Regions from separate parts of the Rhodococcus sp. I2R genome, predicted to be linked through region 1. Evidence: predicted binding sites of a transcription regulator. Region 1 holds the regulator's gene; the other holds the start of a gene.
What was found. Region 1 encodes HspR, which represses chaperone genes until heat shock. Its sites were predicted from a motif close to ANNTGAGTNNNNNNNACTCANNT; they were not measured.
Positions count from the first base shown of each region.

Region 1 (15,742 bases):
ACCGCAACCATCCCTCAATGATCAGGCACGTTGCGACGACCGCTCGAATCCGCCCATAGTCGGCTATGTATTTCCGCGCACATGCGCGTCAGCGCCCACTGGGAACAAATCCGAGAAACCCTCCGTTGTGCATTCCGACAGCCTTGAGTGGATGAGACTCAAGTCCGAGTTGACGAATCCAATATCGTCGAGGCAGACTTGAGCGAGGTTCGCTCAGCTAGGAATCATCCCAAGCTACAAACAGGAGGAAACACTATGGCTCGTGCGGTCGGTATCGACCTCGGGACCACCAACTCGGTCGTGTCCGTCCTCGAGGGCGGCGAGCCGGTTGTGGTCGCCAACGCCGAGGGATCACGCACCACCCCGTCGATCGTCGCTTTCGCCAAGAACGGCGAAGTGCTGGTCGGCCAGCCCGCGAAGAACCAGGCGGTCACCAACGTCGACCGCACCATCCGATCCGTGAAGCGCCACATCGGCACGGACTGGAACGTGGAGATCGACGGTAAGAATTACACTCCGCAGGAGATCAGCGCGCGCACGCTGCAGAAGCTCAAGCGCGACGCCGAGGCCTACCTGGGTGAGGAAATCACCGACGCGGTCATCACCGTGCCCGCCTACTTCGAGGACGCACAGCGTCAGGCCACCAAGGAAGCCGGCCAGGTCGCCGGCCTCAACGTCCTGCGTATCGTCAACGAGCCCACCGCGGCTGCACTCGCATACGGCCTGGACAAGGGCGACAGCGAGCAGACCATTCTGGTCTTCGACCTCGGTGGCGGCACGTTCGACGTCTCGCTGCTGGAAATCGGCGACGGCGTCGTCGAGGTCCGCGCGACGTCCGGCGACAACCACCTCGGTGGCGACGACTGGGACGAGCGCATCGTGACCTGGCTCGTCGACAAGTTCAAGGCTCAGAACGGCATCGATCTGACCAAGGACAAGATGGCCCTGCAGCGTCTGCGTGAGGCTGCCGAGAAGGCGAAGATCGAACTCTCCTCCGGGCAGAGCACCTCGATCAACCTTCCGTACATCACGGTCGACGCGGACAAGAACCCGCTCTTCCTCGACGAGCAGCTCAGCCGCTCCGAGTTCCAGAAGATCACCTCCGACCTGCTCGACCGCACCCGTGCGCCGTTCCAGGCAGTGGTCAAGGACTCCGGCATCGCCGTCAAGGACATCGATCACGTCGTGCTCGTCGGTGGTTCGACGCGTATGCCCGCCGTCTCCGAGCTGGTCAAGGAACTCTCCGGTGGACGTGAGCCCAACAAGGGCGTCAACCCGGACGAGGTCGTGGCCGTCGGTGCCGCACTTCAGGCCGGCGTGCTCAAGGGTGAGGTCAAGGACGTTCTGCTCCTCGACGTCACGCCGCTGTCCCTCGGCATCGAGACCAAGGGTGGCGTGATGACCAAGCTCATCGAGCGCAACACCACCATCCCGACGAAGCGATCCGAGACCTTCACCACCGCTGACGACAATCAGCCTTCGGTGCAGATCCAGGTCTTCCAGGGTGAGCGCGAGATCGCCTCGCACAACAAGCTCCTCGGCTCCTTCGAGCTGACCGAGCTGCCCCCGGCTCCTCGCGGCGTCCCGCAGATCGAGGTCACCTTCGACATCGACGCCAACGGCATCGTGCACGTCACGGCCAAGGACAAGGGCACCGGCAAGGAAAACACGATCAAGATCCAGGACGGCTCCGGCTTGTCCAAGGAAGAGATCGATCGCATGGTTGCCGACGCCGAGGCGCACGCGGAAGAGGACAAGGCTCGCCGCGAAGAGGCCGAGGTTCGCAACCAGGCCGAGTCCCTCGTGCACCAGACGGAGAAGTTCGTCAAGGACAACGAGGACAAGGTCGACGCCGAGCTCAAGGGCCGCGTCGAGTCCGCCATCGAAGAGGCCAAGACGGCTCTCGCAGGCAGCGACATCTCGGCAGTGAAGACCGCCGTGGAGAAGCTGTCCACCGAGTCGCAGGCACTCGGCACCGCCATCTACGAGGCGCAGGCCAAGGAGCAGGGCGGACCGGAAGGCACATCGCAGCCCGCTGACGACGGTGTCGTCGACGCAGAAGTTGTCGACGAGCCCGCCGACGACGCGGAGAAGAAGTGACCTCGGACAACACCGAGCAGGAACCGGTCACTTTCGTCGACAAGCGAAAGATCGATCCCGAGACCGGTGAACCACGGGAAGGCGACGCAGTACCGGAACCCCTGGCGGGTACCGGCGCTGCGCCGCAGCCCGGCTCGGTTCCAGAAGAAGGGGCGCACGACCTCGAAGTCGCCGCAGTCCAGGAGTTCGAGGATCCGCGTGACACGCAGGTCCTGGAGCTCACTGCCGATCTGCAGCGGGTATCGGCGGAGTACGCGAACTACCGGCGTCGCACCGATCGCGAAAAGCAGACCGGAGCGGAGAACGCGAAGGCGTCCGTCGTATCCCAGCTGCTCCCGGTGCTCGACGATCTCGAGCGCGCTCGCCAGCACGGTGACCTGGAGACAGGCCCGCTGAGGGCAGTGGCGGACAAGCTGGCCGGTGTTTTCACCAACATCGGTCTGTCCACTTTCGGCGCCATCGGCGACAAGTTCGACCCGGCTATCCACGAGGCCGTTTCCCACGAGGGCGACGGCAGCGAGCCGGTCGTCGGCGCGCTCATGCGGCCTGGGTACAAGCTCGGTGACCGCGTGTTGCGCACCGCAATGGTCGGCGTCGTGGACGCTGTCGAAGCACAACCGTCCGACGAGCAGTAAAAATAGAGTCAGCGCGAGGGGAGGGAACGCCCGGTGAGCCAGCGGGAGTGGATCGAGAAGGACTTCTACAAGGAGCTGGGCGTTTCTTCCAGCGCCACCACAGACGAAATCAACAAGGCCTACCGCAAGTTGGCGAGGGACAATCACCCCGATGCCAACCCGGGTAACGCCGCAGCAGAACAGCGTTTCAAGGCGATCAGCGAAGCCAAGTCGGTGCTGATCGACCCGGCCAAGCGCAAAGAGTACGACGAGGCCAGGCGGCTGTTCGCCTCCGGCGGGTTCGGCCGACAGGGCGGCGGATTCAGTCCGGGTGCCGGTGGATTCGGCGGCGGAGGCGGCCAGACCTTCGACGTCGGCGACATCTTCGGCGGTGCTGGTGCCGGAGCCGGTGCCGACGGCGGCATCGGAGACCTCTTCGGTGGATTGTTCAACCGCGGCGGCGGACCTCAGCAACGAACCACATCCAACCGTCCCCGGCGCGGCAGTGACGTCGAAACCGAAACCACGCTCGCTTTTCGTGAGGCCACGCAAGGCGTCACCGTTCCGCTTCGCCTGACGAGCCCGTCCTCGTGCACCACGTGCCACGGCAGCGGGGCAAAGCCCGGGACCAGTCCGCGTGTGTGTCCCAGGTGCAACGGCGCTGGCGTCGTCAATCGCAACCAGGGTGCGTTCGGATTCAGCGAGCCGTGCGACGACTGCCGCGGAAGCGGCTCCATCATCGATGATCCGTGCGCAGACTGCCGCGGTAGCGGTGTGCAGAACCGCACCCGCACCATCACTGTTCGCGTGCCTCCGGGAGTGTCCGACGGCCAGAAGATCAGGCTCGCCGGTCAAGGCGAAGCCGGTCTGCGCGGGGCGCCGTCGGGTGACCTCTACGTCACGGTCCGAGTCCGGCCGGACAAGGTGTTCGGACGCAGCGGCGACGATCTCACCGTCACCGTCCCGGTCAGCTACGGCGAACTGGTGCTCGGAACCACGCTCTCGATCCCGACGCTCGAAGGCCGGGTCGGAGTCAAGGTCCCGCCCGGCACCGTCGACGGCCGGGTCCTGCGCGTCCGCGGTCGCGGCGTACCGAAAAAGGCAGGTACCCCGGGTGACCTGATGGTCACCGTCAAGGTTGCCGTGCCGCAGAAGCTCGACGATCCCGCCACCGAGGCGCTGCGGGCATATCTGGAAGCCGAAAAGGCCAGTGGATTCGACCCGCGGGCGGGATGGGCTGGTGCATGATGACGGTGCCGCCTGGACCCACTCCTTCGCAGGGTGACCCGGACGCGCAGGTCTTCGTTATCTCCGTTGCCGCCCAACTCGCCGGAATGCACGCACAAACGCTGCGAACCTACGACCGCCTCGGCTTGGTCACCCCGCACCGCACCACCGGTGGCGGTCGACGGTATTCGCCGCGGGACGTCGCGTTGCTACGCGAAGTTCAGCGCCTCTCCCAGGACGAGGGCGTCAATCTCGCGGGCATCAAGCGCATCATCGAGCTGACCAATCAGGTCGAAGCGCTGCAGGCTCGGGTGTCCGAGCTCGCCCAGGAACTCGCCAACGTCCACGCCGGCTACCGGCGCGATCTCGTTCCCGTGCAGCGAAACGCACTCGTGGTGTGGAAGCCGCGGCACCAGCGCTGAGAAGTTCGTCCTCACTGTTCGCGCTGCTCGCTCAGGAGAATGGGCAGCCCGACCCTCGTCGGGACACGAAATTCGGTCTGATGTCGAGGTCCGGCGGATCGTAGAGCCGGTGGAACGTCGGGGTGATCGAGGAGGACATCGGGGGATTGATCCACGACCAATCCGTCGGGCACGATCTCCCAGCTTTGGCTTCACGCTCGACATGGTCGACGAACTGCTTGGCGACGGTGTGATGGTCGACCATGTATGCCCCCGACTCGCGGAAACTGTGGATGACCGCTCTGTTGAGCTCCACGAGGGCGCGGTCCTTCCACAGTGTGCGGTCCGAACTTCTGTCCAGCCGGAGTTTCTTGGCGATGGTCGGCAGCATGTCGTATCGATCGGTATCGCTGAAGTTCCTGGCTCCGACCTCGGTGTTGACGTACCACCCGTTGAACGGCGCACACGGGTAGCGAACCCCGCCGATCTCGAGATCCATGTCCGATACCGCGGGAACGGCATGCCACTTCAGGCCGAGATCGGCGAACCACCGGTAGTTCGGGTGCACCAGCGGCACCTCCAGCACCAGCTCGGACGGCACATCGAACAGTTGAACGGGCTCGTCGGGGGTGGAGATCATCAGCGGCAGCACGTCGAATGCGGTGCCCTCGCCCCGCCATCCCAGACTCTGCGCGAGCTCGGTGAGTTCGAGATGGGCGGGATCGCCGACAACGGTGCCGTCCGCGCCGCGATAGCCGGCGTACCGAATCAGCTGTGGGTTGAGGATGCGGTACTCACGACCGTCGGGGAGCGGCGGTGGCCCGACGGTGACGATGGACCGCAGTGCCCCGCCGTTCGTCGCGACCGTGAGATGTTCGAAGCACGCGTCGGCGATGTCCTGTGCGGACGTGGCATGGCGGGCGTCGATGAGCTCGAGGGTTCGCCAGTGCTTGCGGCCGACGCATCGAGCGTGGTTGCGCCACGCGAGTTTGGCGCCGATGAGTATCTCCTCGGCCGACTGCACGTATGTCCCGGTTCGGCGCATCTCTTTCAAGACGCTGGTTTTCCGCTCGGCCGGCAAGTGCGCCAATTCGGGCAGTTCGAAGAACTCACGGCACTCGCGCAGACGACGGGCCAAGTCCGTGTCGTTGCTGCCTGGATCCCCATTCCGTTTCTGCGCTGTTGCTTGTGTGTTCGCCCCGACAGCGACAGTCACGATTGGCCTACCCCGTTTCGATTGCACCCTTTTCGATCTCTATCGTCGCTGCGATAGTAGAGCCTCGACGAGTTGCTGGAAAGGCCCGAAACGCTATGCCTGCCATGCCAATTGATAGCACTCGGTCGGTTATCTCAGGTATTTTCGGCGATTGGATTGTTATGGCCGAAGAAACCGATTCGTACGTTCTCCTGCGATGAGTCGCATCGCTGCGGCTGGGCTAGACTTCGGCCAATCGCCGGTGATCTACGCAGGTCGAAGGCAGCGATCAGCAGTGGACACACGTATGCGCGGACTCGGAGAGGGGGCTAACAGGCCAATGGACAGTCGGACGATTTCACTCGTCAGAACAACTTTCAAGGCGGTAGCCGCCGTCGAGGGTGGGCCCGAGAAACTGACCCGGTCTTTCTACGCGATTCTGTTTGCGCGCAACCCCGAGGCGCGCGATCTTTTTCCTGCGTCGATGTCGCTGCAACGCGACAAACTTCTCACCGCAATCGCCTACGCAATCGATCAACTCGAAAACCTCGACCGGCTACTTCCGTTTCTTCAGCAACTGGGTCGTGACCACAGGAAATACGGGATCGTCGACGCTCACTACGCGGCCGTCGGCGACGCGTTGATCACCGCGTTGGAACAGTTCGCGGGCACCGAGATGTGGACCGAGGAAGTCGAGGGGGCCTGGCGCGAAGTGATCGGTGTGATGGCCACAACGATGATCGACGGCGCCAACGGGGACGACGGCCCGCCGGTGTGGATGGGTACCGTCGTAGAACACATACGGGTTCTCGATGACGTCTCGGTCGTCCGTCTCAAACTCGACGAGCCCATGGACTACGCAGCGGGCCAGTACGTCAGTGTCTCGGTCCCGAGCAGACCGCGGATGTGGCGCTACCTCTCGCCCGCGATACCGGCCAACTCGGCGGGTGAGATCGAATTTCACATCCGACGTGTCTCCGGCGGCTGGGTCAGTCCGTCTGTCGTGGCCAACACCGCCGTGGGTGACCGCTGGAGTGTCGGATCCCCGTTGGGTTCGATGACGCGGCACACCGCGCGGGGCCGGGATCGGCTGCTGATCGCGTCGGGAACCGGCATTGCCCCGTTGCGCGCGCAGGTGATGGAGATGGCAGCACGCACCGACAATCCTCGCGTGAGCGTCTTCTACGGCGGGAAATATCCCTGCGATCTCTATGACATGGCGACGCTGCAGCACATCGCGGCAACCAACCCGTGGCTGTCCATCGTCGGTGTCGTCGAGGATGACACCGACCCGTGGTGGACCGACGGATCGCGGTACAGCCAATTCTCCGGCGCGATACCGCCGACGGTCGGGAAACTCGGCACGGTTGTCGTTGATCACGGCCCGTGGGACAACCACGACATCGCGATCGTCGGCTCTCCGTCGATGATCAACACGACCAAATTTCGACTGCAGGGCGCTGGGGTCGACATGTCGACGATCAGTTACGACCCCTGGTGATTGCGGCTCCGCCGCCCGTGTGTGCGTAGGTACCGCCGCAGGTACCTACGCACACACGGGTGCGGCCTACGCTGGACCCATGCTGACGTGGAATGCCGAGGTGGTTCAGTACCACCGACTCCGCAACGACCTGGCGGTGATCAGACTCGTCGGCGACGGCATCCCGTTCGCCGCCGGCCAATCGCTCGAGGTGACCGTCCCGCAGAACGCGCGGCTGACGCGTCGGTACTCCCCGGCGTTGCCGCCCTCACTGGATGGGAAGCTCGAGTTTCATGTTCGGGCCGTCCCGGCGGGCTGGGTGAGCGGGTCGATCGTCAACGAGACCAGGCCCGGCGACGTGTGGAAGCTGACCGACCCCAAGGGCTCGCTCGCCATCGACGATTCCGGACGCGAGGTCGTCATGATTGCCGGCGGTACCGGTCTTGCGCCGATGCGCGCACTCATCCTCGATCTGGCGCACCGCGCGACAACGCCGCCACCGGTGACTCTGTATGTCGGGGGCCGATCGCCGCGTGACCTCTATGCCGCCGATCTGCTGTGGATCCTCGCCTCGGAGCTTCCCTGGCTGACGGTCATTCCCGTGGTAGACCAGTTGAAGGATCCGTGGGCACCCGATCGGTGGAACGACACCATTCGCGCCGAAACGGCGGAGGCGCCGATCTTCGGTCCCGAACACTGCTGGGAGGGGAGCCTCGCCGACGTGATGAGCGTGCAGGAGCCGTTCGGCGATCATCAGGTGCTGGTGTGCGGTTCCCCGGGTATGGAGGCGGCCACCGTCTCGGCGTTGATCGGCAACGGCACCCCTGCAGCGGCGATCAGGCGCTGATCACCCGTCCCCGCGCGCAGGCAGAGCACGGGAACGACGAGTCGCTCCAGCCCTCCCGAACCAGCACTGCCCTGACCTCTTCGAACACCGCGCACGGTGTTCGGGTGACCTCCTCCCATCCGTAGACCAACCTGGGGCGCCCGGCGAGCTCGGCGGCATTGTCGCGCCGTCGATCGCGGAATTTCACAGCGTTCGCCGAGTGGAACCGCGCGCCATCCAAACGCACTATGAGCGGCACTCCATGCTTGCAGTAGTCGACGTCCTCGAAAAGGACACGGCCGTCGACGATCACCGGCCCTTGCCGCGCTCCGGTAGGAAGGCCGTGGGCGGCCTCGACGTCGAGAACATACCGATGTTCGAGTGCTGACTGCACGCCGTCGGTGAGAAGCCCTACGGTGTCGACGATCGCCTTCTTGTAGCGCCATGGCGGCCGCTGTTCGAGGCGGCGACGGACCTCCTGGATCGAAATCCTCGCGTTGGTTGTCGCTTGAACGAGTTCGATCATGCCCTCCCGCGCGGTATCGGCGGCGGTGGCGAGATCGATCGCGGTATCGGCTCGCGATGTCAGCGGGAACCCTGCGTCGACGCGGATGTGCCGGATGGCCCTCGATCGATGAACGATGACGCCGGGGTGGATGATCGTGTGCGCCGAGGCGGTCGCGCGCGGCGAGTTGATACGTCGGGTCGGGGCCTGATCGACCGCCGAGCGCCCGAACGGCACCGTGATGTGTACCGGTCTGGGCTCGGCGGGTGCAGACTTGATGTTCCAGTGCACGGCCGCGGTCTCGTGGCTGAGGATGGCGGATCCGCCGCCGTAGACGAGTGCGGCACTGTGCATCATCGGCACAGTCAGCGGACCATTGGTGACCGATACGACGCCATACAACACCGGCAGCCACTGCCCGCTTGCGATGCGATGGTGGGTGATGCGTCTGGTGTACCCGTATCGCCGCAGTTGGTCGGCGCGCACAATGCCGAGTTGTTCGTCGAGCAGTCGCTGCCAGTCCTGGTCGTGTTCCATGCGCCGATGGTGGCACCTGGCATCGTCCGACACGCCCGAGATTTCCTCGGCCTGTGGACAACCTGCCCCCACCTGTGTGTGGGTAGGTACCGCGGGCGGTAACTACCCACACACGGGCGCGCAGCGCATCATCGCCCCTCGAACGACGGCTTTCGCTTCTCCGCGAACGCTCGGGGGCCTTCCTTGGCGTCGTGGCTCTTGAACACTGCGACACCGAGTTCGGCGTCGATCTGGAACGCCGCCTCCTCATGCATGCCTTCGGTATCGCGGATCGTGCGCAGGATGGCCTGGACGGCGAGGGGGCCGTTCGCGGCGATCATCTCCGCCAGTTCCAGCGCTTTGGTCAGTGCTTGCCCGTCGGGTACGACGTGGCCGATGAGCCCGATCTCTTTGGCCTCGGCGGCGCGAATGTGCCTGCCGGTCAACAGGATGTCGGCGGCGATGGTGTACGGAATCTGGCGGACCAGTCGCACGGCCGACCCGCCGAGCGGAAAGAGGCCCCACTTGGCCTCGGAGACACCGAATTTGGCGCTCTCGCCGGCAACTCGAATGTCGGTGCCCTGCAGAATCTCGGTGCCGCCCGCGATGGCTGGTCCTTCGACGGCTGCGATCAGGGGCTTGGTGAGCCTGCGGCCCTTGAGCAACGCCTCGATCTTCGACATGTCCCAGCCGCCGGAGCTGAAGCTGTCGCCCGGATGGGTGGACGTCATGGCTTTGAGATCGGCTCCGGCGCAGAACGCGCCACCCGCGCCGGTGAGGATGGCCACGCGGATGTCGGGATCGCTGTCGACCCTGTCCCAGGCGTCGCGCATGATCGCCATCATCTCGCCCGACAGGGCGTTGCGTGCTTCGGGCCTGTTCATCGTCACGATCAGTACGTGACCGCGCTTCTCGACGAGTGCGTGGGCGGTGGCTGAAGCGGCGGTGGATGACGGGGTGGTGGATGACGGGGCGGTGGATGACACTGTCGGTTCTCCCACTGGTCTGTGACCTGAGTCTCGATTTGCCTATTGTCAAAAACGATAACACGTTCTATTTTTGTGTCGTGGCCCTCAATATCGCAGACCTCGTGGAACATGCTGTCGACCTGGTTCCGGACCGGGTCGCCCTGGTGTGTGGGGATCGTGAGATCACCTACGCGCAGATGGAAGACCGGACCAACAGATTAGCCCATTACCTGCAGAAACAGGGGGTGAAACCGGGTGACAAAGTAGGCGTTTACAGCCGCAACGGCATCGAGACCATCGAGTCGATGATCGCTGTGTTCAAGCTGCGTGCGGTGGTGGTGAACGTCAACTATCGATACATAGAGAACGAGTTGCAGTACATCTTCCAAAATTCGGACATGGTCGCGCTGATTCACGAGGCGCGCTACTCCGATAAGGTCGCTGCGGTCTTGCCCACCTGCCCCTTGCTGAAGACGACCATCGTGATCGGCGACGCGGCGGACGGCCAGGTCTCCTACGACGAAGCCCTCGAACAATCCTCACCCGAGCGCGACTTCGGCGAACGCAGCGGTGACGACATCTACATGCTCTACACCGGCGGAACCACCGGCAGCCCCAAGGGCGTGATGTGGCGTCACGAGGACGTCTGGCGCGTACTCGGCGGCGGCATCAACTTCATGACCGGCGAATATCTCGAGGACGAGTGGGATCTCGCAAAGCTGGGCGCCGAAAATCCCGTCATGACGCGTATGCCGATCCCGCCGATGATTCATGGTGGCGCGCAGTGGGCGACGTTCCAGTCTCTGTTCGGCGGCGGAAAGACGGTGCTGCACCCAGACTTCGACGGCCACACGATCTGGCAGTTGGTGGACAAGCACGGCATCAACCTCATCTTCATCACCGGCGACGCCATGGCTCGGCCCATGCTCGACGCCCTCATCGAGGGTGGGCCCGACGGCAAACCCTACGATCTGTCGACGCTGTATCTGATGGCCAGTAGTGCGGCACTGTTCTCGCCGAGCATCAAGGAGAAGTTCCTCGAACTGCTGCCCAACCGGATGTTGACCGATTCGATCGGCTCGTCCGAAACGGGGTTCGGCGGCCTGAGCGTGGTCACCAAGGGCGCCGAACACACCGGTGGACCCCGAGTGAAGATCGACGCGTCGACTTCTGTGTTGGGCGAGGACGGCCATCCGGTCGAACCCGGTTCAGGCCAGAAGGGACTGCTGGCCCGACGCGGACACATTCCCGTCGGTTACTACAAGGACGAGGCCAAGACCGCGGCCACCTTCAAGGAGATCCACGGCGTTCGGTACTCCATACCCGGTGACTATGCGCAGGTCGAAGAGGACGGCACCGTCACGATGCTCGGACGCGGTTCGGTATCGATCAACACCGGCGGCGAGAAGGTGTTCCCGGAGGAGGTCGAGGGCGCGCTGAAATCGCATCCCGAAGTGTTCGACGCAATCGTCGTGGGAGTCCCCGACGAGAGGCTCGGTCACATGGTTGCTGCTGTCGTTCAGGCACGGGGCGAGGAACGCCCATCGCTCGCCGATCTCGATGCGTGCGCACGCAAGGAGATCGCCGGTTACAAGGTCCCCAGGGCCGTGTGGTTCGTCGACGAGATCAAACGGTCGCCGGCGGGCAAGCCCGACTACCGCTGGGCGGTGCAGCAGACCGAGCTGCGACCGGCTGACGAAACCAACAACGCGCACCTCGCGCAGCGCAGATAAGGACAACGAATGCGGACAGATCTGTGCGAGAAGTTCGGCGTGCAATACCCGGTCTTCGGCTTCACCCCATCCGAGCACGTCGCCGCCGCGATCAGCAGGGCGGGCGGGCTGGGTGTGCTCGGGTGTGTGAGATTCAACGACCCCGAGGAGCTCGACGCCGTCCTGACCTGGATGGACGCCAACACCGACGGCAAACCGTACGGCGTGGACATCGTCATGCCGGCGAAGATCCCCACCGAGGGCGCCTCGGTCGACCTGAACGAGCTCATTCCGGCCGAGCATCGAGCATTCATCGACCGCACCCTCGACGAGTTGGGCGTCGCCCCGCTCGGTGCCGATCAGGCGCGCAACGAGGGGGTGCTGGGTTGGCTGCATTCGGTGGCGAGATCGCACGTCGACGTCGCTCTGCGTCACCCGATCAAGCTCGTCGCGAACGCCCTCGGTTCGCCGCCGAACGATGTGGTCGAGCAGGCGCACGAACACGGAGTGCCGGTTGCGGCGTTGGCCGGCACCGCGGAGCATGCGCGTCGGCACGTGCGCAACGGTGTCGACATCGTCATCGCACAGGGATACGAGGCCGGTGGTCACACTGGTGAGATCGCGTCGATGGTGCTTCTCCCGGAGATCGTCGACGCCGTCGGCGACGAGGCAGGTGTGCTGGCGGCCGGCGGAATCGGCAGCGGCCGTCAGGTCGCAGCTGCGTTGGCGCTCGGCGCGCACGGGGTGTGGATGGGTTCGACGTGGCTGACCGCAGCCGAATACCGGCTGGGAGCCAGGCACGAGGGCAAGCCGTCGGCGATGCAGGAAGCGCTGTTGACGGCTACGTCGAGTGACACTGTTCGCACCCGTATCTATTCGGGGAAGCCGGCGAGGCTGTTGAAGACCAAGTGGACCGATGCGTGGGATCGACCGGAAGCTCCCGATCCGCTCCCGATGCCACTGCAGAACATCCTGGTCAGCGAGGCGCATCAACGCATCAACAACGCAGAGAACCCGGACGTGGTGGCCATGCCGGTGGGCCAGATCGTGGGTCGAATGAACGAGATCCGGCCCGTCGCGGACATCGTCGCGGAACTTGTTTCCGGATACGACGAGGCCGTCAGCCGGCTCGTCGAGCAGCGCTGAGGCTCAGCTGACGCGGGTCGCGGCCTCGGCCTCGGCCGCGTCCGCGGAGCTTGCGCCGTTGTTGACCGGCAGCATCCGCGAGCGGACGGGCGAGAACAGGTAGCGCAGCGAGTAACGCTGCCGGGCGGGATCGTAGGGGCGGTAGACGGCGAAGACGAGAATGTGCCACCACCAGTGCAGCCGAAGGGCTTTGCGCCTCTGCTCGGTCATCGCATCGTGTAGCTCGAATGTCTCGATACCGCACTGGATGTACTCCGAGAACTGCGACGGCGGTGTCAACGCGCGACGCGGTGATACGTCGACATTCATCTCCGTCAGCTGTGCGAGAGCGATGTGCGCCTCGCCCAGGCACAGTGCGAGGTCGAGGTCCTCATGAATCCGGGCGTCGGTGCTCACTCGGTGTTCGATCTCTCGCCACGCGGCCCGTCGGATGGCCATGTTCGCGCCGTGCAAGTTGGTCACCGGCCGCTCGCCGCCCACGGTGCCCTTCCTCAGTTGTCGACCGAACCACCAAGCCTTGAGGCTGCGGACCGGGGAGTCGTACGGCAGATTCAACCCGGTTACGCCGCCGACGTGGGCGCCGTCGGTGGATAGGAAGTCCAGCACGGCCCGAGCCCAGCCAGGTCGGACGCGGGTGTCGGCGTCGATACGTCCGAGGACGTATCCGCTCGCGGCACGGAACCCGGCGTTGCGCGCGTGCGCGACGCCTGGGGTGCGTTCGAGGAGCAGGGTGATCTTGGGGTTCGACTTCATGTACCCCCGGACGACGGCTGCCGTGCGGTCGGTGGAGTTGTTGTCCACGACGATGATCTCGTGCAGGTCGTCGGTCTGCGCGGCCAGCGCGTCGAGGCACGGGCCGATGAACGCCTCTTCGTTGTGGCACGGGATGACGACGGACAGTGTCTCGGCGCGGGTCACGAAAGCAGGCACGTTCGCCGACGCTATCGCATGTGGCACACTGCGTCGAATCGAAATGTATTGTGTATCAATTGTTTTGAATGATTCACCGGTTCTTCGGCGGTTCGCAAGGTGTGGGCCCCGTTTACGGCGAAGAAGAAATAAGAGAGTCGGTTTACCTCGGCCCGACGTGGCCGACGCCCCGATTGGCGGATTTCCAGCACCGGTGCCCACTAAGCTGGCTCTCGATCGAGTGCACCTACCGAATGGAGACGAGCAGTGGCTTCCGTGATCGCAGTGGGCGACCTGGTGCAGGCGACCGGTCACGCCGGGCCATGGAAGGTGCTCGAGATTCGGCAGGGCCTAGCGCTGCTCGAGCACCACGCAGGGCACCGCCTGTCGGTGCGCACCACCACCCTGTCCGTGGTGCGCAAGGGCTCGCCCGCGCAGGCCGTCGAGCCGGTGGCCGCCGAGCCCGAGTCGCCCACGCTTTTCGACTGACGACTTGGCTCAGATCTTTTCGTTCCTCGAGCGTTCCACCAGGCCGAGGCCGAATCGTTCGATCTCGCGGACGGCGAGGCTGCTGTTGCCGCCGACGGTCAGAGACGGACGGCGTAGTAGGTGCTCGCCGCCGACGGGGATGCTGACCATTTCCGCCAGCTTCTGCAGCCACCGAACGGGTCGGTAGGACGAGGGGACGTGGTCCGCGAGCAGAAGCATTCCGCCCGGACGTAGCACGCGCACCATTTCGGCGAGTGCGATGTCGGGCTCAGGAATGGCGCAGAGGGAGAAGGTGCAGACGACGGTGTCGAAGGAGGCGTCGGCGAATTCCAGCTCGTGTGCGTTGCCGAGCCGCAGGTCGGCATCAGGCCTGACGATCTGGGCTTTCGCGGTGGCCCGCGACAGCATCTCCTCGCTGAGCTCGATGCCTGTCAGTTCTACCTGCGGCGGATAGTGATCCAGATTGAGTCCGGTGCCGATGGCAACTTCGAGAACTTGGCCACTGGCGCGGGAGCACACCCACGATCGAGTGTCTCGGAAGAGCACCCGATCGAGCAAGGTCATGTGCTTGTCGTAGCTGGCTGCCTGCTTGTTCCAGTAGCGGTGCCACCGGTCCAGGTGTTGGTGGGACTCGGCTGACATTTCCTCGCCTTTCATGGTCGAGCGCAGGTTGCGCTGGAACGCATTCCCAACTTACGCATCATCAGGCTGGCGGGACACCATCCGACCGCTGCGTACAGCAGAAGGTTGCCGCCGACGAACGCCGTCAGGACCTGCCATCGAGGATCGTGGAGCATCCCGAGGGCCAGGCTGGCGAGGACGACGGTACCTGCCATTGCGGGAACGGTCCGTTCGATAGTGGGACCGCTGGTGTGCGCGGTGGATGTCATCTGTGGATTCTCACTTCGTTGTGGTGTGGACGGGATTGTTCAGCGGGCGGAGAACATCCTCGAGAAGAATCCGCCGGATTTGGGTTCGTTCTGGTGTCCCTGGCATCGATTGCTCTTGGGGACGCCGCGCATGACCTGGTCGACGTGGTTACCGCAGCCCGCCCAGGTGGTCTTTCCGCACTTCCTGCAATTCACTGCCCTACACATACTGCTCCCAACGGTGTCGAATGGTTCGATCCCCGACTATACCCCATGGGGTATCTGAAAAACAGCGGTCGACGCCGGCTAGCCCTGCACGCCGCAGGTTGCGTCGGTGCAGTCGCGTTTGCGCCACCGATAGGCCACGGCCCCGGCCAGCATGGTCAGTGACACGCCGGCGAGGATGGGTTGAATCGGCGCCCACAGTCCCAGCGCGCCCGATGTCCCCACTGCGAGAAGTACGAGTTTGTTGCAGACCGGGCATCCGACTGCGAAGAAGGTGAGCACCACTCCGAGCGCGGCCGGGGTTCCGGTGCGCTCGGACTGTGCAGGTTTGTCGATGCCGAACCACACCGCAGTCAGCAGTGCGGTGGCCAGTAGCACCGGAAGTTCCCACGCCCGCACGGGAACCTCGCGACCGAACAGTGGAGTGTCGATGATGTCCGTGGGAACACCCACCACGAGCACGGTGATCACCGCTGCAGCTGCCCCGCGGGATATCCGCGCCACCCATTGGTTCGGTCCACTGAAGCGGTTCGGTCCACTGAGGCCGGCGGCGGCAATCT
Region 1 is NZ_JAHUTG010000023.1:73,535-89,276, reverse strand. It holds gene dnaK (molecular chaperone DnaK) at 256-2,100, shown strand; gene grpE (nucleotide exchange factor GrpE) at 2,097-2,735, shown strand; gene dnaJ (molecular chaperone DnaJ) at 2,769-3,962, shown strand; gene KVY23_RS20450 (heat shock protein transcriptional repressor HspR) at 3,962-4,363, shown strand; gene KVY23_RS20445 (nitric oxide synthase oxygenase) at 4,395-5,558, opposite strand; gene KVY23_RS20440 (globin domain-containing protein) at 5,878-7,038, shown strand; gene KVY23_RS20435 (FAD-binding oxidoreductase) at 7,118-7,864, shown strand; gene KVY23_RS20430 (hypothetical protein) at 7,854-8,885, opposite strand; gene KVY23_RS20425 (crotonase/enoyl-CoA hydratase family protein) at 9,014-9,748, opposite strand; gene KVY23_RS20420 (acyl-CoA synthetase) at 9,931-11,565, shown strand; gene KVY23_RS20415 (nitronate monooxygenase family protein) at 11,575-12,690, shown strand; gene KVY23_RS20410 (glycosyltransferase family 2 protein) at 12,694-13,620, opposite strand; gene KVY23_RS20405 (hypothetical protein) at 13,867-14,088, shown strand; gene KVY23_RS20400 (class I SAM-dependent methyltransferase) at 14,098-14,730, opposite strand; gene KVY23_RS20395 (DUF2892 domain-containing protein) at 14,742-14,978, opposite strand; gene KVY23_RS20390 (hypothetical protein) at 15,264-15,742, opposite strand, start outside.

Region 2 (15,742 bases), on a different contig from region 1:
GTGGACCAGCTTATAGCGTCAGGAGTGGAGCCCGCGGAACGACCCGAGGGGGTCAGGAGTGGAGCCCTATCCGCCGAGATCCGGGGTTTCGATGATGAGATCCGCGGTGATCGTGCCGTCCTCCATCGGGGTGCCGTTGACGACCACAAGCGAGCCCACGGTCAACGAGGATGCGTCGAATCCGGAGAGGGACAGCACCGTCGTCTGGGGCGTGACGAGGATGGTGACGGGTGCTCCGTCGATACCGTCGAGCAACAGCGTCGAGCCGTCGATGGCAGTGACGGTGCCGATGGCGGCTCCGGCGTCACCCAGGATCTCGGGTATTCCGCCCGGCACCAGACCGCCGGGAGCAGAAGGTGGCACCAGCGGCGCCTGACTCGGGGGAAGGGTGGGTAGCGGTACCAAACTCGTGGACGGTGCTCGGCTCGTGTTCGGTGCAGCGGCTGTGTTGGTTTCCGATCTCTGATTGGTCAGGACCAGAACGCCGGCGAGAACGATCACGGCGAGCGCGGCGAGGGCGACCATCGCCGGAATCCACTTCCTCGGCCCGTTGCCGCCGGCGCCGGACGCGGCTATCGGCTGCTCACCCGTGTACGGCGGCGGGCCGTAGCCCTGGCCGGTCGCATAGCCCTGGCCGGTCGCATAGCCCTGGCCGGTGGGATAGCCCTGACCTGCCGCGAACTGCTCGTTTGCCGCGTACCGCTGGTCTGGGTCGTACGGAGGTAGCGCTTGCGTGGGATTCGGTTGTTGGGCGTACGGCTGCTGCGGTGGATAACCGTACTGCTGAGTGGGGTACTGCTGGGTCGGCTGGTCCGGGTACGGCTGTGAATCTGGGTACGGCTGTGAATCCGGGTATTGCTGCCATGCCTCGGTGGGCTGGTCGTCTTCCGGCCGCGTGGGTGGCGGATCCGCAGTGCCGTCTTCCCACAGGTTGTCCGACGGCCTATCACGCGGATCATCCGGATGCGTCATGTATTCGAGGGTACGTAAGCAGCTCGGGCCCTCCGGCCGTGGCCGTGGACCCGAGCTGCTACCGCTGACGACGTGCTCCTAGCCGAGGACGAGGCCCTCCCCGTCCGGGGAGACATTGACCGAGACGGTGTCGCCGTCGCGCACCTCGCCGGCCAGCAGTAGCTTCGCGAGTTGATCGCCGATCGCCTGCTGAATCAACCTGCGGAGCGGCCGCGCGCCGTACATCGGATCGTATCCACGGACCGCCAGCCACATTTTCGCCGGCGCCGACACGTCGAGTGTGAGCCTGCGCGCCGCAAGCCGCGTGGAGAGCAGCCCCAGCTGGATGTCGACGATCGATTCCAACTGATCCTCGGAGAGCGAGTCGAACACCACGACGTCGTCGAGACGGTTGACGAACTCGGGCTTGAACGCCCTGCGCACCGCATCCATCACCTCGTCCTTGGTGCCACCGGAACCGAGGTTGGAGGTCAGGATCAAGATGGTGTTGCGGAAGTCGACCGTGCGACCCTGACCGTCGGTCAGCCTGCCTTCGTCGAGCACCGCGAGCAGGATGTCGAAAACGTCGGGGTGCGCCTTCTCCACCTCGTCGAACAGCACCACGGTGTACGGACGACGACGCACGGCCTCGGTGAGCTGGCCGCCCGCCTCGTAGCCGACGTAGCCCGGAGGGGCACCGACCAGCCTGGCGACGGCATGCTTCTCGCTGTACTCGCTCATGTCGATGCGCACCATGGCGCGCTCGTCGTCGAACAGGAAGTCCGCGAGCGATTTCGCGAGTTCCGTCTTTCCGACGCCGGTGGGACCGAGGAACAGGAACGAGCCTGTCGGGCGATTCGGATCGGCGACGCCGGCGCGGGCCCGCCGCACGGCATCGGACACCGCTTGCACGGCGTCGCGTTGCCCGATGACTCGCTTGCCCAGCTCGTCTTCCATGCGAAGCAACTTGGCGGTTTCGCCTTCGAGCATTCGACCCGCCGGAATACCTGTCCAGGCCGCCACTACATCGGCGACGTCGTCCGGTCCGACTTCCTCCTTGAGCATCACCTCACCCTGTGCGGAGCTGTCGTCGGTCTTCTGCGCCAGTTCTTTCTCCAGCGCAGGGATGCGGCCGTACCTGAGTTCGGCTGCCTTGCCGAGATCGCCGTCGCGCTCTGCCCGCTCGGATTCACCCCTCAGGTTCTCGAGCTGCTCCTTGAGGACACGCACCGAGTCGATGGCGTTCTTCTCGTTCTGCCAGCGAGTGCTCAGTTGCGCGAGCTTCTCCTGACCATCGGCCAACTCTGCGCGAAGCTTGTCCAGGCGTGCTTTCGACGCGTCATCGGTTTCCTTCTGGAGCGCCATCTCCTCGATCTCGAGGCGTCGAACCGCACGCTCGACCTCGTCTACCTCCACCGGACGTGAGTCGATTTCCATGCGCAGCCGCGACGCAGCCTCGTCGACGAGGTCGATTGCCTTGTCCGGCAGGAAACGTGAGGTGATGTAGCGGTCGGACAGGGTGGCCGCCGACACCAGAGCAGAGTCGGTGATCCGGACGCCGTGGTGGACCTCGTAGCGCTCCTTGAGCCCGCGCAGGATGCCGACGGTGTCCTCGACCGACGGTTCACCGACGTATACCTGCTGGAACCGACGCTCGAGTGCCGCATCCTTCTCGATGTACTTGCGGTACTCCTCCAGCGTGGTGGCACCGACGAGCCGCAGCTCCCCGCGCGCCAGCATCGGCTTGATCATGTTGCCCGCGTCCATCGCGGACTCACCTGTGGCACCGGCACCCACGATGGTGTGCACCTCGTCGATGAATGTGATGACCTGCCCAGCGGAGTTCTTGATGTCGTCCAGGACGGCCTTGAGGCGTTCTTCGAACTCGCCCCGATACTTCGCACCGGCGACCATCGAACCGAGGTCGAGGGAGATCACGGTCTTCCCACGCAGGCTCTCCGGCACGTCACCGGCGATGATGCGTTGCGCAAGACCCTCGACGATGGCAGTTTTGCCGACGCCAGGCTCACCGATGAGCACAGGGTTGTTCTTGGTTCGCCGTGACAGGACCTGCACCACGCGACGAATTTCGGTGTCGCGGCCGATCACTGGATCGAGCTCACCCTCGCGAGCACGGGCAGTCAAGTCGGTGCTGTACTTCTCGAGGGCTTGATACGTGCTCTCGGGATCGGCACTGGTGACGCGGGCGCTGCCACGCACCGTCTGGAAGGCGTCGCGTAGATCGTTGGGGCCGGCGCCACGGGAGGTCAAGAGCTTGGCGACGTCACTGTCTCCAGTCGCGAGGCCGACCATGAGGTGTTCGGTGGAGACGTACTCGTCATCGAGTTCGGTGGCGAGACTCTGCGCTGCAGTGATGGCCGCGAGCGCCTCTCGGCCGAGCTGTGGAGTGGTGGTCGATCCAGTAGCAGAAGGTAGGCGGTCGACCAGGGACTGCGCTTCACCGCGAATCGTCGCCGGATCGACGCCGACCGCCTTCAGCAGGGGGGAGGCGATGCCGTCGGTCTGATCGAGCAACGCCACCAACAAGTGCGCCGGACGGATGTCCGGGTTTCCGGCCGAGGATGCGGCCTGCAGGGCTGCGCTGAGCGCAGCCTGCGTCTTCGTGGTGGGGGTGAAACTGTCCACCGTTCACCTACTTTCTGTTCGAGTTTCTGTGAACTGTCACTCCATGCAACGATACTGAAGTTGAGTCTGTTCCGCTCAACTTGAACAAAAGGAAAATTCTTCGGTGGCCAGCGTCAAGCAAACGGGATACTCTCGGACGGTCTACTTTGGAACCGTCTAGCCGCGGCGGAGGCTGATTCATGCTCGATGAGCGAACAATCTCCCTGGTTCGTGCGGGTTTCAAGTCCGTCCTGGCAGCCGAAGATGGACCGGCAATTCTCGCGCGATCGTTCTACGCGCACCTCTTCGTCGAGCATCCCGAGTTCCGCACCCTCTTTCCGGCTTCGATGGATCAGCAGCGCGAGCACTTCGTACGAGCACTCGCATACGTCTTCGACAACCTGAACAACGACGATCGGGTCGAACCGTTCCTGCAGCAACTGGGCCGTGATCACCGAAAGCACGGCGTGAACGGCTCGCATTTCCGAGCCGGTGGTTCCGCGCTGATCTCTGCGTTCCGCAATTTCGCGGGCAACGAACTGTGGACGGACGAGGTCGAGGCTGCATGGCACGAGACTCTGGCATGCATCACCGACAACATGGCTGTCGCAGCCGACTCCGACGAACTGCCGCCGTACTGGGGTGCGACCATCGTCGAGCATCACCGCGTCCTCGACGACCTCGCGATCATCAGGCTGCAACTCGACGAGGGCATCCACTATTTCCCGGGCCAGTACGTCAGTGTGCAGATTCCACAACGACCCAAGTTGTGGCGGTACCTCTCACCCGCCATCCCGTGCAACGCGCAAGGTGAGATCGAGTTTCACGTCCGACGCGTGTCGGGCGGTTGGGTCAGTCCAGCGATGGTCGCAGAATCCGTGGTCGGTGATCGCTGGGCGATCAGTCCCCCGCTGGGCGGGCTGCATATCGACCGGAACATCTCCGAGGACGTGCTCATGATCGCCGGTGGCACGGGGTTGGCACCGCTGCGGGCACAGATCATGGACATGGCCCGGCGCAGTAGGAACCCCCGGGTGCATCTGTTCATGAGCGGCACCTACCCATGCGATCTGTACGACGCGCGCACACTGTGGCAACTGTCGCTGTCGAATCCATGGCTGACGGTGGTTCCGGTCACCGACGAGGATGAAAACCCTTGGTGGCACACGGACCCGACGCCCGAGCTGCCGTACGGAATGCACCAACGACTGCACGGGTCCGTCGGAAAGGTTGTCACGAGATTCGGATCGTGGGCGGACCGACAGATTCAGATCTGCGGATCACCGTCGATGGTGCGGACGACGCTGTACGCCCTGCGCAAGGTGGGGACGCCGATGTCGCACGTACAACACGATCCACTGTAGGCAGCTCCGCTGCATGTGAGTGGAAATACGTGTCCCACTATGTATTTCCACTCACATGCGCGAGGCGCCTATATGTTCGCGCGACCCTGCCAGTACGGGTCGCGGAGCTTGCGCTTGTACAGTTTTCCGTTGGGATCGCGCGGAAGCTCGTCGACGTACTCCACCGATCTCGGGAGCTTGAACTTCGCCAGCCGCTCGCGGGCGAATGCGAGGAGCTCCTCGGTGAGAGCCTCGGACGGCTCGATCCCCACCTCCGGTTGCACGACCGCCTTGATCTCCTCGCCCCAATCGACATGCGGCACACCGAAGACCGCCACATCGGCGACTTTCGGGTGCGTGACCAGCTCGCCCTCGATCTCTGCCGGATAGATATTGACGCCGCCGGAGATGATCATGTCCGATTTGCGATCGCAGAGGAACAGATAGCCGTCCTCGTCGAGATAGCCGATGTCACCGAGGGTGAACATATCTCCGACGCGTGACTCCTCCGTCTTCTTCTTGTCGTGGTGATACTCGAAACTCGATCCGCCCATACGCATGTACACCTGGCCGGGTTCACCGACCGGAAGTTCGTTCCCGTCGTCGCCGAGCACGGTGACGACCGAATTGGGCCACGCGGTGCCGACCGAACCGGGTTTGCGTAGCCACTCCTCGCCGGAGATCACGGTGCCGCCGCCCTCGGTTGCCGCGTAGTACTCGGTGACAACCGGACCCCACCAGTGAAGCATTCGTCGTTTGACTTCCTTCGGACACGGAGCTGCACCGTGAATCATCACTCTCAGCGAGGAGACGTCGTACTTGCTTCGAACATCTTCCGGAAGCGCGAGAAGTCGGTGAAATTGCGTCGGAACCATGTGACTGTGTGTCACTCGGTGACGCTCGATCAACGCCAGCATCTCCTCCGGATCCCAACGATCCATCAGAACTACTTTGTGCCCCAATTGAATCGAGATGGCGACGAAGTTCAGCACCGCCGTGTGGTAGAGCGGAGACCCGCAGATGTGCACATGATCGTCGAAGGGCCGGATCCCGAAGATCGAGAAGAAGCCACTCGACGCCAGCGGTACCTGGTCGGGGTCGGCGCCGGTCAACGGACGCCGGACACCCTTCGGTTTGCCCGTCGTCCCGGAGGTGTAGAGCATGGGTCCACCGGCTGTGCGGATCTCGGGACGCTCGTCCGAGGTGCCGAGGTCGCGCAGCGGGGTGAAGCCGTCGATCTCACCGACGGAGTACCTGTTCGCGACGCCCGATTCGTCAGCAGCCTGACGGGCCGCCGCACTGAAACGACTCGAAGCGACAAAGGCTTTGGCGTCGCTGTCCTTCAGAATGTATGCAACCTCAGGGCCGGTCAGGTGCCAGTTGACCGCCACGATGTACAGGCCGGTTTGATACGCGGCGAAGTAGAACGCAACGAGGTCGGCACTGTTGTGCAGCATCATCACGACGCTGTCGCCGGGCCGTAGTCCCAACTCTTGCAGGCCTCGGCCGTACCTGTTGGCTTCGGAAACGAGTTGGCCGTACGTTCGGCTCTCGCCACCCGGATCCACGAGCGCGATTCGGTCGGGTTCCTCGGCTGCGATATTCCAGAGTCCACCGGTGCGTGTCTCAGTCTTCTGCTCGACCGTCATGGCCATCAATCTAGAACGTGTTCTACCGGTTCAGCAAGGCCCCCAGCTCGGCGACGCGCGACGGGGTGTGCGCAGTGACCAACAACATCGTCACCCCGGCATCACTCCAACGCTTCACCTCGCTGCGCACATGATCCTCGTCGCCGATGATCATCGTCTCGGCCACCATCTCGTCGGGGACCACCGCCGCGGCGTCGTCCTTGCGGCCGGCCCGGAACAGCCGCCCGATCTCCTCGACCTCGGGGCCGTAGCCCATTCTCCGGTAGACCTGCGCGTGGAAGTTCTCACTCGGCGCCCCCATTCCGCCCACGTACAACGCAATCGTCGGCTTGAGCTGGGCGATCGATGCCGCACGGTTGTCGGTAACGACCACCTGACACGTGGCCGCGATCTCGAAATCTTCCCGCGAACGACGCGCACCCGCGCGCGCGAAGCCCTCGTCGAGCCACTCGTCGTACATCGGCGCCAGCCGCGGCGAGTAGTAGATCGCGAGCCAGCCGTCGGCGATCTCAGCGGCCAGCGCCACGTTCTTCGGTCCCTCGGCGCCCAGCCAGATCGGCAGGTCCGCGCGCAAGGGGTGGGTGATCGGCTTGAGCGCCTTACCGAGCCCGGTGCCTCCCGCGGGCAGCGGATAATGCGGTCCGGGGCTGGTCACCGGCCCCTCCCGAGCCAGCACCTGACGCACGATGTCGACGTATTCGCGGGTACGAGCGAGCGGTTTCGCGAACGGGGTGCCGTACCACCCCTCCACCACCTGAGGCCCCGACACTCCCAGCCCCAGTACCGCCCGACCGCCGCTCAGGTGGTCGAGCGTCAACGCATGCATGGCGCAGCTGGTGGGGGTACGCGCAGACAGCTGCGCCACCGACGTACCCAGTCGAACCTTCGAGGTTCGCGAACCCCACCACGCGAGCGGAGTGAACGCGTCCGAGCCCCAGGATTCGGCCGCGAAGATCGCATCGAAGCCCGCCGCTTCGGCCGCGTCGACCAGTTCTCCGGTTCCCTCCGGAGGCTGCGCACCCCAGTATCCGAGCTGCAAACCGAGCTTCATGAAGGCGCCTTCCGTCGTCGTGGTCTTGCCACCATAATAAGAACCTGTTCTACTGAAAAAGTGACTATGGTGAATACACCACTCAGCGCACCTCTGAACAACGCCTTCGATTACACCCGATCTGTCGGGCCGACCATCGGGGCGTTCTTGACGGGCCTGCGCCGCAAACAGCTGACCGGCGGACGCGGAAGCGACGGACGCGTGTACGTCCCGCCACCCGAATACGATTCGGTCACAAAGGAACCCATCACCGAGTTCGTCGACGTCGGATCTTCCGGCACGGTGCTCTCGTGGTCGTGGGTTCCGAATCCGTACGACGGGCAACCCCTCGATCATCCCTTCGCCTTCGCGTTGATCCAGCTCGACGGAGCGGACACCGCGATACTGCATGCCGTCGACGCCGGTTCGTCGACAAACATGGCGACGGGAATGCGCGTCCATGCCCGATGGGCGGAGGATCGCGTCGGGGACATCCACGACATCGAGTGCTTCGAACCCGGAGAGGGCGACGACCAGCCTCACTCCACCGGCGATCCCGGCGCCGACGCCGTCACGATGATCACCACCCCGGTCCGACTGGAATACACGCACTCCGCCTCGGCCGAGGAGAGCTACTACCTGCGAGGGCTCGCCGAGGGCCGAATTCTCGGCGGTCGCACCGACTCCGACGGCAAGGTCTACGTGCCCCCGCGCGGCGCGAGCCCCACTGATGGTCGCCCGACCACCGAGCAGGTCGAGCTGCCGGACCGGGGCATCGTCACCACCTACTGCATCGTGAACGTGCCGTTCCTCGGGCAACGCATCACACCTCCGTACATCGCGGCATACGTGCTGCTCGACGGCGCCGACATCGCGTTTCTGCATCTGATCCTCGAATGCGATCCCGCGGATGTACGCATGGGCATGCGGGTCGAGGCGAAGTGGAAGCCCCGCGAAGAGTGGGGCTACACACTCGAGAACATCGAGTACTTCCGCCCGACGGGTGAGCCCGACGCCGAGTACGACTCCTACAAGCATCACCTCTGAGAGGCGAAGATGACCGATATCGCAGTGGTGGGCTTCGCCCAGGCGCCGAACGTCGCCGAAACCGCAGGTACCACCAACGGCGTCGAAATGCTGGTGCCGTGTTTTGCGCAACTGTATGCCGAACTCGGCATCACCAAGTCCGACATCGGATTCTGGTGCTCTGGTTCCTCCGACTATCTTGCTGGGCGGGCGTTCTCGTTCATCTCGGCGATCGACGCCATCGGCGCCGTCCCCCCGATCAACGAGTCCCACGTCGAGATGGACGCCGCCTGGGCGTTCTACGAGGCGTGGATCAAACTGATGACAGGCGAGGTGGACACCGCGCTGGTCTACGGCTTCGGCAAGTCCTCCGCCGGCACGCTCGCGAAGGTGCTGGCGATGCAGCTGGACCCCTACCTGATCGCACCACTCTGGCCGGATGCCGTGTCACTGGCTGGAATACAGGCACGCGCCGGTATCGACGCCGGGAAATGGGACGAGCGAGCGATGGCCGAAGTCGCGGTCCGAAACCGATCGAACGCGCATCCGCTGGCCCAACTGTCCGACCCGCTCGAACTCGAGTCCATTCTGCGCTCGGACTACATCGCCGATCCCCTGCGCGCGCACGATTGCGCGCCGGTCACCGACGGGGCGTCGGCGATCGTTCTCGCCGCAGGCGACCGCGCACGGTCGCTTCGAGAGCGCCCGGCGTGGATCACCGGCATCGAACACCTCGTCGACTCCCCCAACATCGGTGTCCGCGATCTCACGAGCGCACCGTCGGCCTACAACGCGGCGCTGAAGGCGTCGGGCGGCGACCTGGCGAGCATCTCGGCCGCAGAACTACACGCACCGTTCACGCATCAGGAGCTGATTCTGTCCCAGTGGCTGCCGAGTGAGACGACGATCAATCCATCCGGCGGCCCACTCGTCGGGAATCCGATGTTCTCGGCGGGGCTCGAACGCATCGGCCACGCCGCCACCCGAATATTCGACGGTTCGGACTCTCGCGTCCTCGCGCATGCCACCAGCGGGCCTCTGCTGCAACAGAATCTCGTCGCGGTCATGGAGGGCAGATAGGTGAGCAAGAACCCAGCCGCAGTCATCGGCACCGGGCAGACGCACTACGTCGCCAAACGTCACGACGTGTCGATGTCCGGAATGCTTCGTGAGGCGATCGACCGGGCGATGCTCGATGCGGAGGTCACCTGGGACGACATCGACGCGGTCGTTGTCGGCAAGGCCCCAGACCTGTTCGAGGGCGTGATGATGCCGGAGCTGTTCATGGCCGACGCCATCGGCGCCACCGGGAAACCGCTGCTCCGCGTACACACAGCCGGTTCTGTCGGCGGTTCCACCGCCGTGGTCGCGAGTTCTCTCGTCACCTCGGGAGTGCATCGTCGGGTGCTTGCGGTGGCGTGGGAGAAGCAGTCCGAGAGCAATGCGATGTGGGCGCTGTCGATTCCGGTGCCGTTCAACATGCCGGTCGGAGCCGGTGCGGGCGGCTACTTTGCGCCGCACGTCCGCTCGTACATCCGACGCTCCAACGCGCCCGAACACATCGGGGCGATGGTTGCCGTCAAGGACCGCCTCAACGGCAGCAAGAACCCGTACGCGCACCTGAATCAACCGGATATCACGCTCGAATCGGTGCAGGCCTCGCAGATGCTGTGGGACCCGATCCGATACGACGAGACCTGCCCGTCCTCCGACGGTGCCTGCGCGGTCGTCATCGGCGACGAGGACACCGCCCGCGCCCGAGAAGCCGACGGCAAGACCGTCGCCTGGATTCATGCCACCGCCATGCGAACCGAGCCGACCACGTTCTCGGGCAGGGACCAGGTCAACCCGCAGGCCGGTCGAGATGCCGCTGCCGCCCTGTGGAAGTCGGCCGGTATCAGTGACCCGCTCACCGAGATCGACGTCGCCGAGATCTATGTACCCTTCTCCTGGTTCGAGCCGATGTGGCTCGAAAACCTCGGCTTCATGGCCGAGGGGCAGGGTTGGAAGCTCACCGAGGCCGGTGACACGGCCATCGGGGGCAAACTCCCGGTCAACTGTTCCGGCGGCGTGCTCTGCTCCAACCCGATCGGCGCGTCGGGCATGATCCGATTCGCCGAGGCCGCCATGCAGGTGATGCACCGAGCCGGCGACCATCAGGTGGCCGACGCCAGGAAAGCGCTGGGCCACGCGTACGGCGGCGGCTCCCAGTACTTCTCGATGTGGGTCGTGGGAAGTGAGCAGCCGTGAAGTACACCGTCGGCATCGCGATGACGCCGTTGAACGAGTTGACCACGCTGGCGCAGACTGCGGAGGAGTGCGGCTACTCCTCGATCGCACTCCCGGACTCGCTGTTCTACATGAAGACTCAATCCGCCGACTACCCGTACACCTCCGACGGTTCTCGAATGTGGAACGCAGAGACGCCGTGGGTCGACCCGCTGATCGCTGCAGCCGCGATGGGGGCGGTCACCTCGCGCATCGAGTTCTACACTCAGGTCCTCAAACTGGGGTCCCGCAATCCGGTGCTGCTTGCACGTCAGGTCGGCTCGGTTGCGGCGATGACGGGCAACCGATTCGGGTTCGGCGTCGGAATAGGTTGGGCACCCGAGGAGTTCGAGTGGTGCGGTGTGCCGTACGCCAAACGTGGCAAGCGTGTCGATGAGATGATCGAGGTCATCACGCTCATTCTCGGCGGCGGAATGGTCGCCCATCACGGCGAGTTCTACGATTTCGACGATTTGCAGATGAGTCCCGCACCGACCAAGCCCGTTCCCTTCTATGTGGGCGGGCACACCGACGTCGCGCTTCGTCGGGCCGCGCGGGTCGGTGACGGATGGACCTCGGCGATGATCAAGTTCGATGACCTGGTGGCGGTCATCGCGCGCCTTCGTGAGCTGCGCGCCGAATACGGTAGAGCGGACGAGCCATTCGAGATCCAGACCGTCTGCATCGACCGATTCGGGCGGGACGGCTACGCGGAACTCGAGGACGCCGGCGTCACCGACATCATCACGGTGCCGTGGATCTTCGACGGAATCGGCTTCGACGGCCCGCTCGCGGACAAGCAGGATTCTCTGCGGAAGTTCGCCGACAAGTACCTTTAGGCGCCTAGCGACGCATGTGCGCGGAAATACATAGCCTGCTATGTATTTCCGCGCACATGCGCTTCAGTGCCTAACCGGGCATCCACCCGTGTAATCGACCTGGAATTCCTTGACCCCGTTGATCCATCCCGATCGCAAGCGACGAGGATCGCCGAGCTTGGAAATATCCGGAATGTGGTCGGCGATCGCATTGAACATCAGGTCGATCTCCATCCGAGCAAGATTGGCACCGATGCAGTAGTGCGCGCCGTGGCCACCGAAACCGACGTGCGGGTTGGGGTCTCGCATGATGTCGAACTCGAGCGGGTTCTCGAAGACGTCTTCGTCGAAGTTCGCGGAGCCGTAGAACATCGCCACACGATCGCCGGCCTTGATCGTCGTACCGTTCAGATCGAAGTCCTCCTTGGCGGTGCGCTGGAAAGCGACGATCGGCGACGCGTAGCGGACGATCTCGTCGGCGGTGGTTTCCGGACGTTCCTTCTTGTACAGCTCCCACTGATCCGGATTCTCCATGAACGCCGCCATCCCGTGCGTGATCGCGTTGCGAGTGGTTTCGTTGCCCGCCACTGCCAGAATGATGACGAAGAAGCCGAACTCCTCCGGCGCCATGTGATCGCCGTCGATGTCGGCGTTGATGAGCTTGGTGATGATGTCGTCCTTCGGACACTTCCGGCGCTCGTCGGCCATCTGGTACGCGTACCCCAGGACCTGGGTCGACGCCTCCACCGGATCGATATCGAACTCCGGGTCGTCATAGGACGTCATCTCGTTCGACCAGTCGAAGATCTTCCTCCGGTCTTCCTGGGGAATCCCGATGAGATCGGCGATCGCCTGCAACGGGAGTTCCGAGGCGATCTCGGTGACGAAGTCACCGGTCGGATTCTCGGCCGCCCTCTTCACGATTTCGTTCGCACGCCGCTCCAGCTCGTCACGCAGGCCGTTGATCGACTTGGGCGTGAATCCCTTGGACACGAGCTTGCGCGTCTTGGTGTGCTGCGGCGCATCCTGATTGAGCATCACGAACCGTTGCAGTTCGATCTGTTCACGAGTGATGTCGTCGTTGAAGCGCGGTAGCGCGGTGTTCTCGTAGCTCGAGAACACATCGCTCCGTTTCGAGATCTCCTTGATGTCTGCGTGCTTGGTCACGACCCAGTAGCCCTCATCGTGGAATCCGCCTACGGTCGGCGGCTGCGGGCACCACCAGATCGGCGCAGTCTTGCGCAGCTCAGCGAACTCTTGCACGGGTATGCGCTGTTCGTAGATGTCCGGATCTGTCGGATCGAAGCCCTCGGGAAGTTGTGGACGAGCGAGGTCCGGTCGTACGTCTGTCACTGCAGTCTCCTGATGGTTCCTCGGTCACTCCGCAGCCTGCACCGCTGGATTGTCCGCAGGGCTGCGCTTAAGTGAAACACGTTCTAGATTTATTCAAACACAACGCTGCTGTGCAAGGAAGAAGATCGCTTGCCATATTTCAAGAACGTGTTCTACTTTTGAGTGAGTAGAAAGGAGCCCACCGTGGGCAATCCCGTAATCGTCGAGGCAGTGCGCACCCCCATCGGCAAGCGAGGAGGGTGGCTCTCCGGACTGCACGCGGCCGAATTACTCGGCCTCGCCCAGCACGGCGCGCTGGACCGCCTGGGTCTCGACCCGGCAATGGTCGAGCAGGTCATCGGCGGATGCGTCACGCAAGCAGGCGAGCAGTCGAACAACATCACGCGCACGGCGTGGCTACACGCCGGACTGCCCTGGCAGAGCGGATGCACCACTGTCGACGCACAATGCGGGTCGGCTCAGCAGGCCACCCACCTCGTGGCGGGTCTGATCTCGATCGGGGCGATCGACGCCGGAATGGCATGTGGCGTCGAGGCGATGAGCCGAGTTCCCCTGGGCGCGAACGTCGGCGACAACGCAGGGTCGAGACGTCCGGACTCCTGGGAGATCGACCTTCCCAATCAGTTCGAGGCGGCCGAGCGGATCGCGCGACGGCGCGGCCTCTCTCGAAGCGATCTCGAAACCCTCGGTGTCCGGTCGCAGGCAGCGGCCAAGCGCGCGTGGGAGGAGGGGCGCTTCGACCGCGAAACGTTGCAGGTACGAATCGGTGACGACGTAGTCACGCGAGATCAGGGACTGCGTGACACCACTGCCGAATCCCTGGCCAAGCTCAAGCCGGTCATCGAGGGCGGGCTGCACACCGCGGGCACGTCCTCACAGATTTCCGACGGCGCCGCCGCGGTCATCGTCATGGACGAGGAGCGGGCCCGAGAACTCGGCTTCACCCCACGTGCACGCATCGTTTCGCAGTGCCTCGTCGGCGCCGAGACCGAGTTCCATCTGGACGGGCCGGTGCAGGCGACCACACGGGTGCTCGAACGCAGCGGCATGAAGATGGGCGACCTCGACCTGTTCGAGATCAACGAGGCGTTCGCCTCGGTTCCCTTGTCGTGGGCGTCGGTACACGAGCCCGACATGGACAAGGTCAACGTCAACGGGGGCGCGCTTGCGCTCGGCCATCCGGTCGGAAGTACTGGTGCACGGCTCATCACCACCGCCCTGCACGAACTCGAACGCCGGGACGGGTCCACCGCTCTGATCACGATGTGCGCGGGGGGCGCCCTGTCCACGGGAACGATCATCGAACGGATCAGCTGAGTCGGATCACCTGGTCCGGATCAGCTGGGCCGGATCAGCCCTTGGCAGCGATGCGGGCCCGAACCTCGGGTCGTCGCAGCGGCGGCACCGTGGGCGGCGGCTGACGTCGCTCCGGCAGGGCGTCCAGGAGACGATGGGTCGTGGCGGTCACTTCGGCGACGGCGATCTCGAAGGCGTCGCGAGTGGCGTCGGACGTCTTATGGACGCCGCTGATCTTGCGTACGTACTGGCGCGCCGCGGCCTCGATCTCCTCGTCGGTCGCGTGCGGTTCGAGCCCGCGCAGCGTGGTGATGTTTCGGCACATGCAGATCACGATAGTCCTCGGTCAGATCCGTAGCAGCCCTTCGAGTGCACCCATGCACAGGCGCTTGACATCGCTTTCTGTGATCGTTTTGCGGTCGAGCCAATCCAGGCACACCGTCCGCACGAACGACACCCATCCTCGCAGTGCAGTCTTGGTCACTTCATCGTCACGCACCTCCGCGGGCAGCGCCGCGAGAATGCGTTCCTGCTGGATGTCGAGCTCGGCCGTCAGGATCGACTGGATCTCCGCATCCCCCAGCATTGCGCCGCGATTGATGGCGCGGACACCGTGCTCGTGTTCTACCGAATATCGAAAGTAGGCATCGAGTCCCGCCGCAACCTGCTCGGCGACGGGCAGCGAGGTATCAGGGGCGGTGATCTCGAGTATGCGGGCGGACTCGACCTTCAGTATCTCGGCGAAGAAGTCTCGCTTCGACGAGAAGTAGTGGTACATCAGCCCCCGGGAGACACCCGCGAGGTCGGCGACCTCCTCGATCCACACCTCGTCGTAGGGCCTGTCCGCGAACAGCCGTGACCCGATGTCGAGCAACTGTTTCCTGCGCTGAACCGGGGTGAGCCGTCTGCGCGGACTGATCGTTTCCGCATGCTCCACGCCAGTAAGACTACTTGACACCGGTTCAGTAAGGAGTAGGTTCGCTATTGCATCCCAGTTCAGTAACAAGCGAAGAGGTCGCCATGGTCGCCGACATCGCAACACGCCCACCCGCACTCCCCCATCCGCCGAGGCGAGTGCCCTTCATCGGCGACGTCGTGGGCGTCCACGCGTCGACCCCGGTCCAGGACTCGATAGCCCTCGCCGAGACACTCGGCCCGATCTTCGAGCGCGTGGTGATGGGCCGACAATTCGTCATCGTCGCCGGCGCCGACCTCGCCGGCGAGCTGTGCGACGAGAACCGGTTCGTCAAGCACGTCGCCCCGGCGGTCGAAGGACTCCGGTCTGTCGGCGGGGACGGACTGTTCACCGCCTACTCCCACGAGCCCAACTGGCGCAAAGCCCACGACCTGCTCCGGCCCGCGTTCACCGCAAGCGCGATGCGT
Region 2 is NZ_JAHUTG010000015.1:103,424-119,165, reverse strand. It holds gene KVY23_RS16820 (DUF5666 domain-containing protein) at 67-972, opposite strand; gene clpB (ATP-dependent chaperone ClpB) at 1,051-3,597, opposite strand; gene KVY23_RS16810 (globin domain-containing protein) at 3,777-4,940, shown strand; gene KVY23_RS16805 (acyl-CoA synthetase) at 5,009-6,568, opposite strand; gene KVY23_RS16800 (LLM class F420-dependent oxidoreductase) at 6,591-7,619, opposite strand; gene KVY23_RS16795 (Zn-ribbon domain-containing OB-fold protein) at 7,686-8,645, shown strand; gene KVY23_RS16790 (thiolase domain-containing protein) at 8,655-9,704, shown strand; gene KVY23_RS16785 (thiolase domain-containing protein) at 9,705-10,874, shown strand; gene KVY23_RS16780 (TIGR03619 family F420-dependent LLM class oxidoreductase) at 10,871-11,731, shown strand; gene KVY23_RS16775 (cytochrome P450) at 11,795-13,063, opposite strand; gene KVY23_RS16770 (steroid 3-ketoacyl-CoA thiolase) at 13,247-14,380, shown strand; gene KVY23_RS16765 (DUF2277 domain-containing protein) at 14,415-14,684, opposite strand; gene KVY23_RS16760 (TetR/AcrR family transcriptional regulator) at 14,706-15,296, opposite strand; gene KVY23_RS16755 (cytochrome P450) at 15,380-15,742, shown strand, end outside.
Region 2: the regulator HspR is predicted to act here: its motif matches at 3,656-3,678, upstream of clpB (ATP-dependent chaperone ClpB).